3 regions of the Bacillus mesophilum genome follow, and region 2 is predicted to be linked to each of the others. Evidence: riboswitches for the same ligand, from Rfam matches in the RefSeq annotation. Region 2 holds a riboswitch; each other region holds the start of a gene.

Evidence for each region. A riboswitch is a leader RNA that binds a small molecule or an ion and turns the genes downstream of it on or off. The one in region 2 is predicted to bind S-adenosylmethionine.
Region 1: another riboswitch for S-adenosylmethionine. It lies ahead of metK (methionine adenosyltransferase); the one in region 2 lies ahead of F7732_RS12165 (MetQ/NlpA family ABC transporter substrate-binding protein).
Region 3: another riboswitch for S-adenosylmethionine. It lies ahead of F7732_RS18505 (alpha/beta hydrolase family protein); the one in region 2 lies ahead of F7732_RS12165 (MetQ/NlpA family ABC transporter substrate-binding protein).

What each region holds. Positions count from the first base shown of each region.
Region 1 covers NZ_WBOT01000013.1:2,367-6,990, reverse strand. The annotation lists gene metK (methionine adenosyltransferase) at 744-1,946, opposite strand; SAM riboswitch class I at 2,192-2,307, opposite strand; gene F7732_RS21420 (thiol-disulfide oxidoreductase DCC family protein) at 2,406-2,780, opposite strand; gene pckA (phosphoenolpyruvate carboxykinase (ATP)) at 2,997-4,583, shown strand.
Region 2 covers NZ_WBOT01000003.1:523,250-527,873, reverse strand. The annotation lists gene F7732_RS12170 (methionine ABC transporter ATP-binding protein) at 1-490, opposite strand, end outside; gene F7732_RS12165 (MetQ/NlpA family ABC transporter substrate-binding protein) at 623-1,450, opposite strand; SAM riboswitch class I at 1,537-1,650, opposite strand; gene F7732_RS12160 (PPC domain-containing DNA-binding protein) at 1,789-2,310, shown strand; gene F7732_RS12155 (mechanosensitive ion channel family protein) at 2,371-3,465, opposite strand; gene F7732_RS12150 (DUF2268 domain-containing putative Zn-dependent protease) at 3,707-4,624, opposite strand, start outside.
Region 3 covers NZ_WBOT01000007.1:97,108-101,731, reverse strand. The annotation lists gene F7732_RS18520 (hypothetical protein) at 1-270, shown strand, start outside; gene F7732_RS18515 (helix-turn-helix transcriptional regulator) at 655-864, shown strand; gene F7732_RS18510 (hypothetical protein) at 861-1,256, shown strand; SAM riboswitch class I at 1,369-1,477, shown strand; gene F7732_RS18505 (alpha/beta hydrolase family protein) at 1,660-2,457, shown strand; gene F7732_RS18500 (hypothetical protein) at 2,512-3,009, opposite strand; gene F7732_RS18495 (DinB family protein) at 3,006-3,482, opposite strand; gene F7732_RS18490 (Parvovirus coat protein VP1-like protein) at 3,653-3,952, shown strand; gene F7732_RS18485 (sugar phosphate isomerase/epimerase family protein) at 4,220-4,624, opposite strand, start outside.

The DNA of each region.
Region 1 (4,624 bases), on a different contig from region 2:
AATGTATTAAATTCGTGTTACTTTCATTGGAAATGGAAGGAAATCAGGAAGTTGTATCATTCATAGCTTTGACGATTTACGAAAAGGATAATCATCTGCCGTTACACCTATATACATTTGACGTAAAAAGATGTGAAAATGTTTCATTAATTATGGTTTGTGGCTGCGATGACTTAATTTAGGATTTGGTCGAGTGTTAAAATGTAAAATTCGCTGGTAGAGGCCTTTTGCGCGACACTATTTTCCGGTTTCTGGATTACAGAGGGGCGTTTCTCCCTTTTGCGCGACACTATTTTCCTATTTCTAGATTATAGAGGGGTGTTTCTTCCTTTTGCGCGACATCATTTTCCTGTTTCTGGATTATACAGGCGTGTTTCTACCTTTTCCGCGACCCTTTTTCCTGTTTTTGGGTTATAGGGGTGTATTTCTCCCTTTTCCGCGACACTTTTTTCCTGTTTTTGGATTATACAGGTGTATTTCCGCCTTTTCCGCGACACCTTTTTCCTGTTTTTGGGTTATACGGGTGTATTTCTCTATCTTTACACTCTGTTTCCCTTTTTCTAGATTATAAAGACTTGCGTATCAACCTCTTACGCTCTTCTTTTTCCTTTCCTCATTTCAAAGGAAAGGCATCTCTCATCACCTTCATAGTCCTAAGCACTCTCCGAATCTCTCTCCACAATAAAAAAGCTAACCATCGGCATGTAAACCAATGATTAGCTTCTTTCGCTAATTGCTATCTGTTATGACTGAAGTGCTTCAGCACGAAGAGCGTCAGCTTTGTCAGTGCGCTCCCATGGAAGATCTAAGTCTGTACGGCCAAAGTGTCCGTATGCAGCAGTCTGCTTGTAGATTGGACGGCGCAGATCAAGCATATTAATAATGCCTGCTGGGCGCAAGTCAAAGTTGTTTCGTACAACATCAACAAGAACATCCTCAGATACCTTGCCAGTTCCAAAGGTGTCTACAGAAATGGATACAGGCTGTGCTACACCAATTGCGTATGCAAGCTGAACTTCAACTTTATCAGCTAATCCAGCTGCTACAAGGTTCTTAGCAACATAACGAGCAGCATAAGCGGCAGAACGGTCCACTTTAGTTGGATCCTTGCCAGAGAATGCGCCGCCGCCATGGCGTGCATAGCCGCCGTACGTATCAACAATAATCTTACGTCCGGTTAAGCCAGCGTCCCCTTGAGGTCCGCCGATTACGAAACGGCCAGTAGGATTAATGAAATATTTAGTGTTTTCGTCAATTAACTCACTTGGTACAACAGGGTTAATGACATATTCTTTTAAATTACGCTGAATTTGCTCTAATGTCACTTCAGGGTGGTGCTGAGTAGAAATAACAATTGTATCAATGCGAACTGGTTTGTTATTTTCGTCATACTCAACTGTTACCTGTGTTTTACCATCAGGGCGCAAGTAAGGAAGGATTTCCTCTTTGCGAACTTCTGTTAAGCGGCGTGATAATTTATGAGCCAATGAAATCGGAAGCGGCATAAGCTCCTTTGTTTCATTACAAGCAAATCCGAACATTAAACCTTGGTCTCCTGCTCCAATTGCTTCAATTTCTTCATCGCTCATCTGGCCTTCACGGGCTTCAAGAGCCTGATCAACACCCATAGCAATATCTGCTGACTGCTCATCAATTGATGTTAAAACAGAACATGTTTCAGCATCAAATCCATATTTCGCACGTGTATAGCCAATTTCTTTAACTGTTTCACGAACAATCTTTGGAATATCTACATATGTAGAAGTTGTAATTTCTCCAGCAACTAATACAAGCCCTGTTGTTACAGACGTTTCTGCAGCAACACGTGCATTTGCATCCTTTGAAAGAATAGCATCTAAAATAGCATCAGAAATCTGGTCACAAATTTTATCCGGATGACCTTCAGTTACTGATTCAGAAGTAAACAAACGGCGTTTTGTTGACATCTGGGTTCCTCCCTAACTTCAAATTGGCAAGATTATTGTATGACAATGAATCTTAAATTGATACGGAACTCATTCCCTTAGTAGTATGAAATAAACATGGCGATTTTATTATAATTGGTCGAAAATCAGCGGGTACAGAAAGTTAAATCCGCTTGATTCTGCCGCCATAAAAAAGCGTCTGACTGCAAAATAAAAAACCTTCCCACAAGTGAAAAGGTTGAAAGCAAATCAATTCGCGCCTTTCACTCTTATCGTTCAAGGACTAGATCCTTGCTTCAGGTTAGCACCTTTGCCTTATTTAAAAAATAAGCAGGTTGCTGGGTTTCATAGGGCCTGTCCCTCCACCAGCTCGGGATAAGAGAGTATCCGTTCAACTGTAAATATTAGCGCACAAGTCTAAAGGATGTCAATTTATTTTTCTAAACTAATTCTAATTCCTTATTAAACCAATCGGATTTATTACAAAGCACAGCTTCCATCATCACATTTTCGTCTGAAGAATTTATGTCTATTTTTAGCAACCATCATATAAATGGGCTTCCCAATAAGGGGCATGAGCGGGAGGTACATCAATAGACCGGGCACAAAAGCAGGCGGGCATTGTAGCATAATCAATCTTACGGCATAGAACCCCTTTAAAACTTTTCCACTGCCTGTAATCAGATGGATTTCTTTGCGCAATTCTTTTTGATTGAACCCTGTTTCCCCATTTGTTTTTTCATATTCCTGCAGAGAAACCCATTTTATTTTATCCAGCCAATCGAGCTTTTCGAAAAGACGTCTCGACTCCTTGCATAATGAACAAGTTCCATCATATAAAACGGTCATTTTCATTTTGATCAGCTCATTTCTCTGTTTTCTCTATTTTAACATTACCATTATAAGTATGTAAAAAAACATTCAGGGAGGGTTGCACATTTATTTAATTCTTTTTTCATAACACACACAAATAGTATAGACTATTCATATAAATGTGTTATACTATTTGAGAGATGTAATCACTTTCATACTTTGTACTACTAATTCTAAAAAAAGGAAGGTATTCATCAGATGAACTCTGTTAGCCTGTCGAACGGATTATCACAACTATTAAATTCCGAGCATACTCAAACTCAGCTTTCTGTCCCGCAGCTTGTTGAAAAAGTATTAAAAAGGGGCGAAGGTGTGTTAACCTCTACCGGCGCAGTTCGTGCCACTACTGGAACATATACAGGACGTTCCCCTAAAGATAAGTATATTGTTGAAGAAGCTTCAACGATTGATAAAATTGATTGGGGCCCTGTAAACCAGCCGATTTCTGAAGAAGCATTTTCCCGTTTATATGACAAAGTCCTGACTTATTTAAAAAATCAAGATGAAGTTTTTGCCTTTAAAGGATATGCAGGTGCAGATGCAAAACATCGCCTTCCCATTCAAGTAATCAATGAATACGCATGGCATAATTTGTTTGCACATCAGCTCTTTATCCGACCAGCCGCTGATGAGCTGCCGGGTCATAAGTCTGAATTTACTGTTATTTCAGCTCCAAACTTTAAAGCAGATCCTAAAATTGACGGCACAGGATCCGAAACTTTTATTATTATTTCATTTGAACGGCGCACGGTGCTGATTGGCGGAACAGAATATGCTGGAGAAATGAAAAAATCAATTTTTTCGGTTATGAATTATATACTTCCTGAAAACGGAATCCTCCCGATGCATTGCTCAGCCAATGTCGGAAGAGAAGGCGATGTTGCCTTATTTTTTGGATTATCCGGAACTGGGAAAACAACCTTATCAGCTGATAATAACCGCCGTTTAATTGGAGATGATGAGCACGGCTGGTCACCGAATGGCGTGTTTAATATTGAAGGCGGCTGCTATGCAAAATGCATTAATCTTGCAGCTGAAAAAGAGCCGCAGATTTTCAATGCCATCCGTTTTGGAGCAGTTCTTGAAAATGTTGCTCTGGACCATGAAACCAGAATAGCTGATTATGATGATAACACGCTGACAGAGAATACTAGAGCTGCCTATCAATTGCAGGCAATTAATAATATTGTTGATCCAAGTGTCGCAGGGCATCCAAATACAATTATCTTCCTGACTGCTGATGCGTTTGGCGTACTGCCTCCTATTTCTAAACTTACGAAAGAACAGGCCATGTATCATTTCTTGAGCGGCTATACGTCCAAGCTGGCTGGCACAGAGCGTGGCGTTACGTCACCGCAAGCTACATTCTCTACGTGCTTCGGTTCGCCATTCCTGCCGCTTCCTGCAGTACAATACGCTGAAATGCTCGGAAAAAAAATGGATGAACATAATACAAAGGTTTATTTGGTCAATACTGGCTGGACTGGCGGAGAATACGGTACTGGAAGCCGCATGAAGCTTGCCTATACAAGGGCAATGGTAGAAGCAGCCTTGGAAGGCGAATTAAACAATGTTGAAACCATCAAAAATGAAATCTTTGGCTTGGATGTTCCGCTTCATGTAACAGGCGTTCCAGATGAAGTACTTCAGCCTCACAAAACATGGCCAGACCAAGAAGCCTATAATAAAAAAGCAAAAGAACTTGCAGCCAAATTCCGCGACAACTTTAAAAAGTTTGATCATGTGGCACATGATATTATTGTAAAAGGCGGACCAACGGCATAAAGGAATTTACCGCTTCTAAAAGCGAAGACACAAGATTATTT
Region 2 (4,624 bases):
TTAGGAGCAGCTCAGGCTCTTGAGCCAGGGCTCTGGCTATAGCGACCCGCTGCTTTTGTCCTCCAGATAACTGACTTGGATAAGCATTCACTTTATCTGCTAAACCCACAATCTCTAAATATTTTTTTACGCGATCGTCAACTTCTTTCTTCTGAATGCCGATTAATCTTAAAGGGATGGCAATATTATCATAGACAGTTGCCGTTTTTAATAAATTGAACCCTTGAAAAATCATGCCGATTTTCTTTCTTTTTTCACGGAGATTCTGCTCTGATAAGGAAGTGAGATCTTCTCCTCCAATAATCACCCTGCCCGAGGTTGGATTTTCGAGCAGATTTACACAGCGAATTAATGTACTTTTACCAGCACCGCTATAGCCGATGACTCCGTGAATTTCTCCTGTTTTCACTTCAATATTGGCATTCCGAACTGCTTCAATATCTCCTTTTTTTCCTGAAAAAGTTTTTGAAACATTTTCTAATACGATCATGCTGTACCTCCTTCAAGTCTGATCAGCCATTCAATAGAAAAAATGTGTGACCGATTATGATAGCAGAATGGTGCCCGCGTCCCTTGCAGCGGGAGCGAGCATTCTTCTTTCATAGGAATCTAGATTAAAAGATTATTCCTCCCAGCTTGGAAGAACAGATCCTTGAAATTCCTCTTCAATAAATTTTTTCACTTCTTCTGACTGATAGGCATTTCTGAGCTTTTCAAGGACAGGGTCGTTTTCATTTTCTGCCCGAACAACTAAATAGTTCACATATGGAGAATTCGATGATTCTAGGAGGATGGAATCCTCTTTCGGATTAAGGCCTGCTTCTAAGGCAAAGTTTGTGTTTATCGCAGCAGCATCCAGCTCGCTTAATTGCTTTGGAATTTGCGCAGCATCCAGTTCAATAAACTCGAATTCTTTTGGATTCTCTTCTAAATCATAAATAGTGGCAGTTTCTCTTTTATCCTCAATCAGTTTGATCAGACCAGCTTCTTCTAAAATAAATAAGGCACGTGAACCGTTTGTCGGATCATTTGGCAAACCAATTTTGGCTCCATTCGGCAGATCCTCAATACTTCCAAATTCATCTGAATACACGGCCATTGGATTTAAAATTGTTTTTCCTACCTTTACTAGATCTGTATTATGATCCTCATTAAATTGATTTAAAAAAGGTTCGTGCTGATAGCTGTTTACATCCAAGTCCCCTTCTGCAAGCGATGTATTAGGCAGAACATAATCGGTAAATACTTTTAATTCAAGCTCTAACCCATCCTCTGCTGCAACCTCTTTAACCTTTTCAACGATTTGTTCATGCGGCCCAGCTGTAACTCCAATTAATAGTTTTTCTTCACTAAGCGGCTCTGCCTCATCTCCAGAGGCACTGTCACTCCCACAGCCTGCTAAAAACCCAGTTAATAAAATTGATGATAAGATGATTGCCCATTTTTTCATATTCGTTCCTCCTAATGTTTTTTAAAAATAAAAATGCCTCTCTTTCAAAAGAAAGAGAGGCATAAGCATACAAAGATACGCTTCCTCTCTTATCTTCCAAAACACAAACGTGTTTTGCAGGATTTAGCACCAATTCATTCTGATGAATGAACGGTTGCCGAGCTTCACAGGGCCAGTCCCTCAGCTACTCTTGATAAGAGATCAATCAAGTATATTTAATTTTTGGTAACCTTATTGGTAAAATCTACATGAACCATTAACGAATGTCAATATCTTTTTTTCAAAATATTAAAACTTAATATATACTAGTTAGAAATATATGCGAGAGGAAGAAAAGTATGACTCATACGATACATGCTCATTTTGCTGAAGGTTTTGAGGGAAAAACGGTTGTTGCCCGGCTGCTGCCTGGTACAGATTTACTTTCTGGAATTGAAGAGGTCTGCAGAGCAAATCAGATGCAATATGCTACAATCAGCAGCTGTTTCGGCAGTCTAAAAAAAGCTGGTTATGTATACTTAGTGGAAAAGCCTGAGACAAGTATCGGTGCTGGCTACGGAGAGCTTATCAGCCGGAATGGCCCAATTGAATTTTTGAATGGAACGGGAATTGTCTGTCAAAGAGATGATCAATTTGAAACCCATATACATGGAACCATGTGTGATAAGAACGGTGCCGTATTTGGCGGTCATTTAATTAAAGGCGAAAATACAGTGTTAACCGTTGATCTCGTTTTAAAGGAAATCAAGAATATGACCGTTTTGAGGACCTTTGATCCTGAAACAGGCGGATATCAACTATATCCAATAGCAAACGGGAAATCGGAGCCAGTTTATTTAGAGATTAAAGGTAAGAAATAATAAAAATAAAGCTTATAAATAGAACGAAAAGCTGCCCTTCGCGGCAGCTTTTCTCTTAACCTATGACTCCTGTGGTGCCGGCAAGCTGCCCTTATCCTCATCAGGCTCGCTGGCATACAGCTTTCTGCTTGGCAACGCAATAGACACATCTTCACTTTCGAGAATCTCGATCAATCTAAAATTAATCTCTTCTTTCACTCGCAAATGCTCAGCCCAAGCGGTTGATTTTGTAAAGAAATAGATGAAAACTTCATAGCCATTTTCCTGATATTTATCAAAGCGGACAAGGATTGAGTCAGGGTGCACTTCGCTATGTCCTTTAATTACCTCTTCCATTTGCCGCACGACTCTTAATAGTTTGGCTTTCGGTGTTTCATAAGAAATTTTAATATTAAAGCTTACTTGCCGTTTCCCCATTTTACTCCAATTGGTGATCGACTCATTTGCTAACGTATTATTCGGAACAGTTACGATCGCATCTGCAAATGTTCGGACCTTGGTACTCCGGAAAGTAATATCCTCTACGGTTCCTTCCACACTCGGCGTCATGATCCAGTCACCGATCGTAAACGGCTTTTCAGTAATTATAATAAAACCGCCGAACAGGTTTCCGATTGCATCCTTTGCAGCAAAGGCAATTGCCACACCACCCAGACCGAGCCCAGCGATAAATCCTGTTACATCATATTCAAATTCCTGTGCAATAATGGTAATACTGATCGCAACAATTATGATTCGAATAGCTTTCGACATAAAAGGAATTAAAATATCATCAATTTCTAATTTAAACCGGTTCTTTACTTTGGCAAAGAAAATCGATGATGCTGAAGCTAAGTTATATAATCCCCAAGTAATTAGGACGATTACTGACGCAGAAATAAAGCTGTTAAACAAACCATCTGGCGCTGGCCGAAATGGAAAATATCTAGAGGCAATTTCAATTCCTATTATGATAAACAACCATTGCAGCGGCTTCTCAAACGACACAAAAATATGCCTTAACATATCGGTTGGCGCCTTATTACTCAAGCGAAGAATTAACGAGTAAATATATTTAGAAAATAACTTCCTAAACACTAAAAATAGCAGGAAAATCCCTATAGATATTCCTATTTGCGTCCACATGTCAACATCATAAAATAAAGCCCAATTCATCAAATACCTCCTAAAAACTGTTCTCCTAAAATAGTATTCTAATTACATACTATTCATTATTAGCAGCAATTTTTAAATTCACCCTAGGAAACTAGTTCTTATGATAACATAGATTACTGTATCTATTTAAGAGGTTGCTTATAACAGAAAGGTCATGAAATGGTATTTTTCAGCTATAATAAATGGATGAACATGACGGGAAAAGCTGCTTAATTCAAGAATTTATTTAGATAAAGCTGAGTTACCCTCCCTCAAACAAGCTCTCTGCTTTTGACTTTTTCAAGATCTCTTCTGAATCCATATATGTCCACTCTTCCACTCCTAATTCTGGGAAGTTAGCTAACAGATTTTCCATTATTTGATATCCTATCCGGTAATGTGATAATTCCGGAAATCCTCTTTCTGTACTGCCCAGGTACAAAGTTTCAAGGTCTTCATCTCTAAAAAGCTTCTTGCTTTTCTCCTCAATAAAACTCCAAACCTTTGCACCTGTATCTGGATTTAAAGGTTCAAGCCAGTAGGATTCATATTGAGGATATAACGTTTTAGCAAATGCCTCAGCTTTCCCTTCAATCAAAATCCAGTCTAATAATGTCTGCTTATTTCCCTGGAAGAAACCGCTCGCTAATAGAACACTGTGATGGTATTCATGAACAACCGCTGCCTTTAAACTCTCCTCCGTATAGTTGAAAGGGTCAATAAACAGCACAATACTTCCAGTTTCCCCCGCCGCAAAACCGCTGACTCCTTTTGTCGCTTGAGAACCATATATATAATCAGGATTAAAAGGAACAATGTAAAGCTTATAGTCCTCTCCTTTTAACATAGAGACTGCATCAGATAAACCGCTCTCAATGATACTCTTAATAGCCGGGTATTCCCCGCTCAGTTCAATGAGTGAATCTTGAAGTTTTTGAAGATTTGTTGGAGCGCTTAGTTGCGGGTCATTATACAAGCCATAACTATTTCCATAGATTTCTTCACTTAAAGGTTTAACAACTATATCAGAAAAACTTTTTATTCGTTCATCTTCATCAAGATATTCACCATTAGTAAAATTTGTATACTCATTAAAAAAAGGAATGACCTCAAAATTTTGTTCATTGATAATAAACGTATTCGCTGCTTGCTCGCTAAACGATTCTTTTTCAATGACTTC
Region 3 (4,624 bases), on a different contig from region 2:
TATTTAATGTATGCCCCATTTGGGTATATATTTATTTATATCTATCGGCGTTTTAATATAACAGGCTGGAAGGTTATTCCTTATATTTTAGGCTGGAGTGCTCTAGCCATTCTTGTTGAAGTATGGGCAATTAAAGTGGGTATCTTTCACTTTAAGAACGGCTATCGTTCCTCATACTCTATTCCTATTTACCTTTTGGTTCAATCTGTGCAGTTATTTCTATATAGAAAAGTTTTTATGCCTCATGATGATGATAAGGGGGCGAACTAAGCAGCTCCCTTCATGTTGGTTTTAGCAATAATAGCACATGGCTGAACGATAGCGGTTTTACAATATTTAGCCGGATCTCCTCCAGAACCTCTTTCTTTCGCACCTTTGCTCTAAAAACTCCAAAAAATTCTTCAGATTGCTGTTCCGATCCAAATATAAAATGTCCATATATCAACTAAGATATTGTTACAATTCCCTTGGTTTATGATTGTAGTTTCTGGATTTTCTAATTTTTTTCTGAGTTAAATCTTTAAATAAGAAAAGAGAATCTGTTTCAAAAGAATCATAATTAATTTTCTGTAGTGTAAAGATATCTTTACTTTTTCTTTTGGAACATGTTATACTCTGTGTAAAGATATCTTTACATGGATGGCGGGGAATCATTTGAAGGTTACCAATCGAATTAAGGAAATCAGACTCGCGAAAGGAATTAGCCAAGTTGAGATGGCAGAGGCATTGCAAATTACGAGGCAGACGATCAATGCAGTTGAAAAGCATAAATATAATCCTAGCCTTGAGCTTGCTCTTAAAATGATTAAATATTTCGATGTGCCAATCGAAGAATTATTTACATTGGAGGAAGATACTAAATGAAAAATCTGCAGTATTTAGCATTGGGGTTTATTGTTGTATGTATGGGTGCAGGTATTCTGATTGCCAAATGGATGATTCCAGACTTGGCATGGAGCGCCGTTGCTGCCGGTATAGGCGGAACAGTAGCAGGTGTTGGACTTGTGGCTGCGGCCGCTAAGATTCGTGAAATAAAAAAAAGAGATCATGTACCTGATGTGGATGAAAGAACATGGAATAACATGAAGAATTTTTATGCAATTGCTCTATACTTTGTCTTGATTGGCAGCATGGCTGTTGTGATTGTACTAGTTGGGTTAGGGCATGAAACAATAGAACTTGGAGCAATCAGCCTCTATTTACTGTTTTTGTTTATGGTTCTTGCCATTGGATCATTTATAGTCAAAAGAGCATAATAGGGTAGTTCCCTGAACTGGGCATCTCGCTTTTCATTGTCTTGCTTAAAATAGGCTGCAGTTTTGTATTGATTATTTACAATAATTGTATTAGAATAAATATAATTTCATAATCTTATCCAGAGAGGTGGAGGGATTTGGCCCTTTGAAGCCTCGGCAGCAGACTCAAGCTTTGAGCACTGTGCCAATTCCAACAAGCGTATTTGCTTGGCAGATAAGGAGAACGGTTAATTAAATCTCATCTTACGCTGTCAAAAGCATAAGGTGGGATTTTTTTGTGTCTGCTAAGTATTGAATTCTGCCCGGAAAGAACTAGGACGCTGTGTGCTACTTAACAGCAACACTTGTCAGTATTAATCTGACTAATTCGATAAGAATAATATCTTTTAAATGAGGTGGAGAAATGATAAGGCATATTTCAATTCAATGGGAAGATCGAAAACTGGCAGCAGCGATTCATTATCCAGATTTATATGGGAAAGAAAATAAAAAATATCCCGTCATCGTAATTTGTCACGGATTTGTAGGCTCGAAGGTAGGAATTAATCGTCTCTTTGTCAAAGCATCTCAAGAATTATCACTGGAGGAATGTGTAATTGTTCGCTTTGACTATGCAGGATGCGGTGAGAGTGAGGGAGATTACGGGCAAAGCTGTATTGATGATTGGATTCTCCAGACAAAATCAATCATCAACTATTCACTCGAGATTGAACATATAGACCGGGAACAGTTAGTGCTTATAGGGCATAGTCTTGGAGGTGCAGTGGCTCTCTTGACTGCTACACAGGATCAGAGAATTAAAAGACTTGTGTTGTGGAGCGCTGTTGGCCAGCCATTTAAGGATATAACCTCTATTGTAGGAGAAGAAAGACTGGAAGTATTGAAAGAGAGCGGTGAATTTGATTACCAGGGATATTATTTACGAGAAAAGTTTATAGAATCACTAAAAAAATATCATCCGCTAAAACTTGTATCTAAATTTAATGGAGATGTTCTGCTAATACATGGTTCGGCAGATGAAGAAATTAGCGTGAACCATTGCTACAATTATTATTATGCATTTCGGACGCGTAAACAGGGAATATGTGATAAGAGAATTATCAATGGAGCCAACCATACGTTTTCATCTGCGGCGACATATAAACAGCTGATTCACGAAACAAAGTTATGGATTGGGCAGAGACATACGCTGGTCATTTAGTATGAACAGAACGCAGAAAACGAGCGGGAAAAGCGGTAAGTGAGAAAGAGGCTTTTAATCACTTCCGCTCTTTTTTCTTTTCTTAAAATAGTTATTTAGTAAATAAAGAAAGAATGTCATGACAGCCAGATATAAAGGCAGCAGTCCTGTGGAATGCTTCAATGTTACCGGTTCCCCAAATACGTCCCATTCTTCATTTGTTTCATCAACATTCTGCTGAATGGGTGCACAAAGAGGCACTTTCCAGAATCCGAATTCCTTATTGGCGAAAACCAGTATTTTATCTCCTGCTTTATATGTGTTTCCCCAAACGTTATCCTCATATATTTTAACCTCCATCGTGTTTACACCTTTCCATGACTGTACAACTTCAAGTTTAGTATTTTTGGTCAGGTCACTGCTGCTGATCACTTTACCGATAAAAACAGCTTCATAGTCATGTATGGCCTGCAAGGGCTCTGGTATTGCACAATCAAGAGCATATATCTTAGAGGGAAATACTAAAAAGGCTAACAATAGGATAATCAGAGTGGTTTTTTTGTAAGATCTCATATTTTACTTAAAGATGAAAACTGCCTTCCAATGTAGCCGGGAGAAATTGGTGTAAGTCCCAGCTCTCTTGCCCAAACCGAGAGCTGCCCAATATGATGAATTTCATGCGCCACTAAATGATGCAGAATATCAGATACCGTATAAAATTCATCTTCCCATGGAATATAAACTTTTTGGTTGTATGTATGTGGCTCTATTCCAGTCATAAAAGCCTTATTCTCAGATAATGTTTGCTGAGTGAGAATTTTTAGCTGTTCTAAACTTTTATAGGAGTCGAAGTCAAAAATCACATCGTCCTGACTTTGGATCGCACGCAGCCAGCTATACTCTACATCGATAATATGAAACAGTGTATATTGAATACTGCCGACACCGCCGACTCGCTTTTGCAGCAATACTTCTGATGAAAGCTGCTCACACCAATGCAGCCATTCATCTCGAACTTGCCAGTTATACTCAAAAAAAGACAGCATCATAACTCCCCCTTTATTTAATACATACTATTCTATTTTTTACTCGAGAATCCTCTAGGTATTTGGTTCTTCTAGTGAGGTGATTAAGAAATTCCGCTATTTTCATAGGTTTTCCTCCAATCCTTTTTGGTAGAGGTGCGTATGGATAATAGGAAGGAGTGAAGTAGAGTATGAGAATACAGAATAGGCGCCGGACGAGAGGCCCTGGCTTCTGCCTGTCTGGTGGCTACCGCTATTGCGGTCCAGGCTGCAGCGGTCCGGGAGAGCCGATCAATTATGTGGATTACTGCTGCAAGAAGCACGATGAGTGTCTTAGTGAATATGGAGACAGCTGCAGATGCGATCAAGTATTGATTCAATGTGTGGAGTCAAAATTGAACAATTGTACAGACGAAGGAAAGAAAGCTCGATTAATATCGCGATTCATGAAATTTAGAATGTCGATGAGATGCGGACGATGGGTTGAATAGTCTTTTTGAATCGTATCCAGCTTCAGAGCCAAAAAAGGGAGAGGAGCTCCCTTTGTGTTTGGCGGATATCGGCTTTCCAGAGCGGCTTGCCTCCGCTTTTTTTAATCAAATCTTCTGCTAATCTCTAAAGAGGTGAAAAAAGATCTTTCAATGATTATTTTTAATTCAAATAATCGCTTTTTCAACTGACGAACTCAGTAATTTAGACGAAACAGACCCAGAAAGCCCCGAATAGAGTGTTCCGGGCGTTTTTGGTCTTTACTCCGATCAAGCCCACCACATCTCAGCTGCTGGCTCACTGAATAAAAGCGGTTTCAAGTTTGCTGCTGCTTTAGAAAAGCCTTCTTCTACGGACATTAACCCATCTTCATGCTCAATGCTGACGACATAATCATATCCGTATAAACGAAGAGCGCTAATCATGTCTGCCCACGTTTTGGTGTCATGTCCATACCCGACAGTCCGGAAATTCCATGAGCGGTTTTGCATTTTGCTGTAGTCAGTCATATCCGTTATTCCATTTCTATTCACATTCTGCTGATCAATGATGGTATCTTTGGCATGGAAGTGGAAAATAGCATTTTCTCTGCCAAGAATCTTAATCGCCTCGACAGGATCAATGCCTTGCCACCACATGTGGCTGGGATCAAGGTTAGCACCAATTGCACTGCC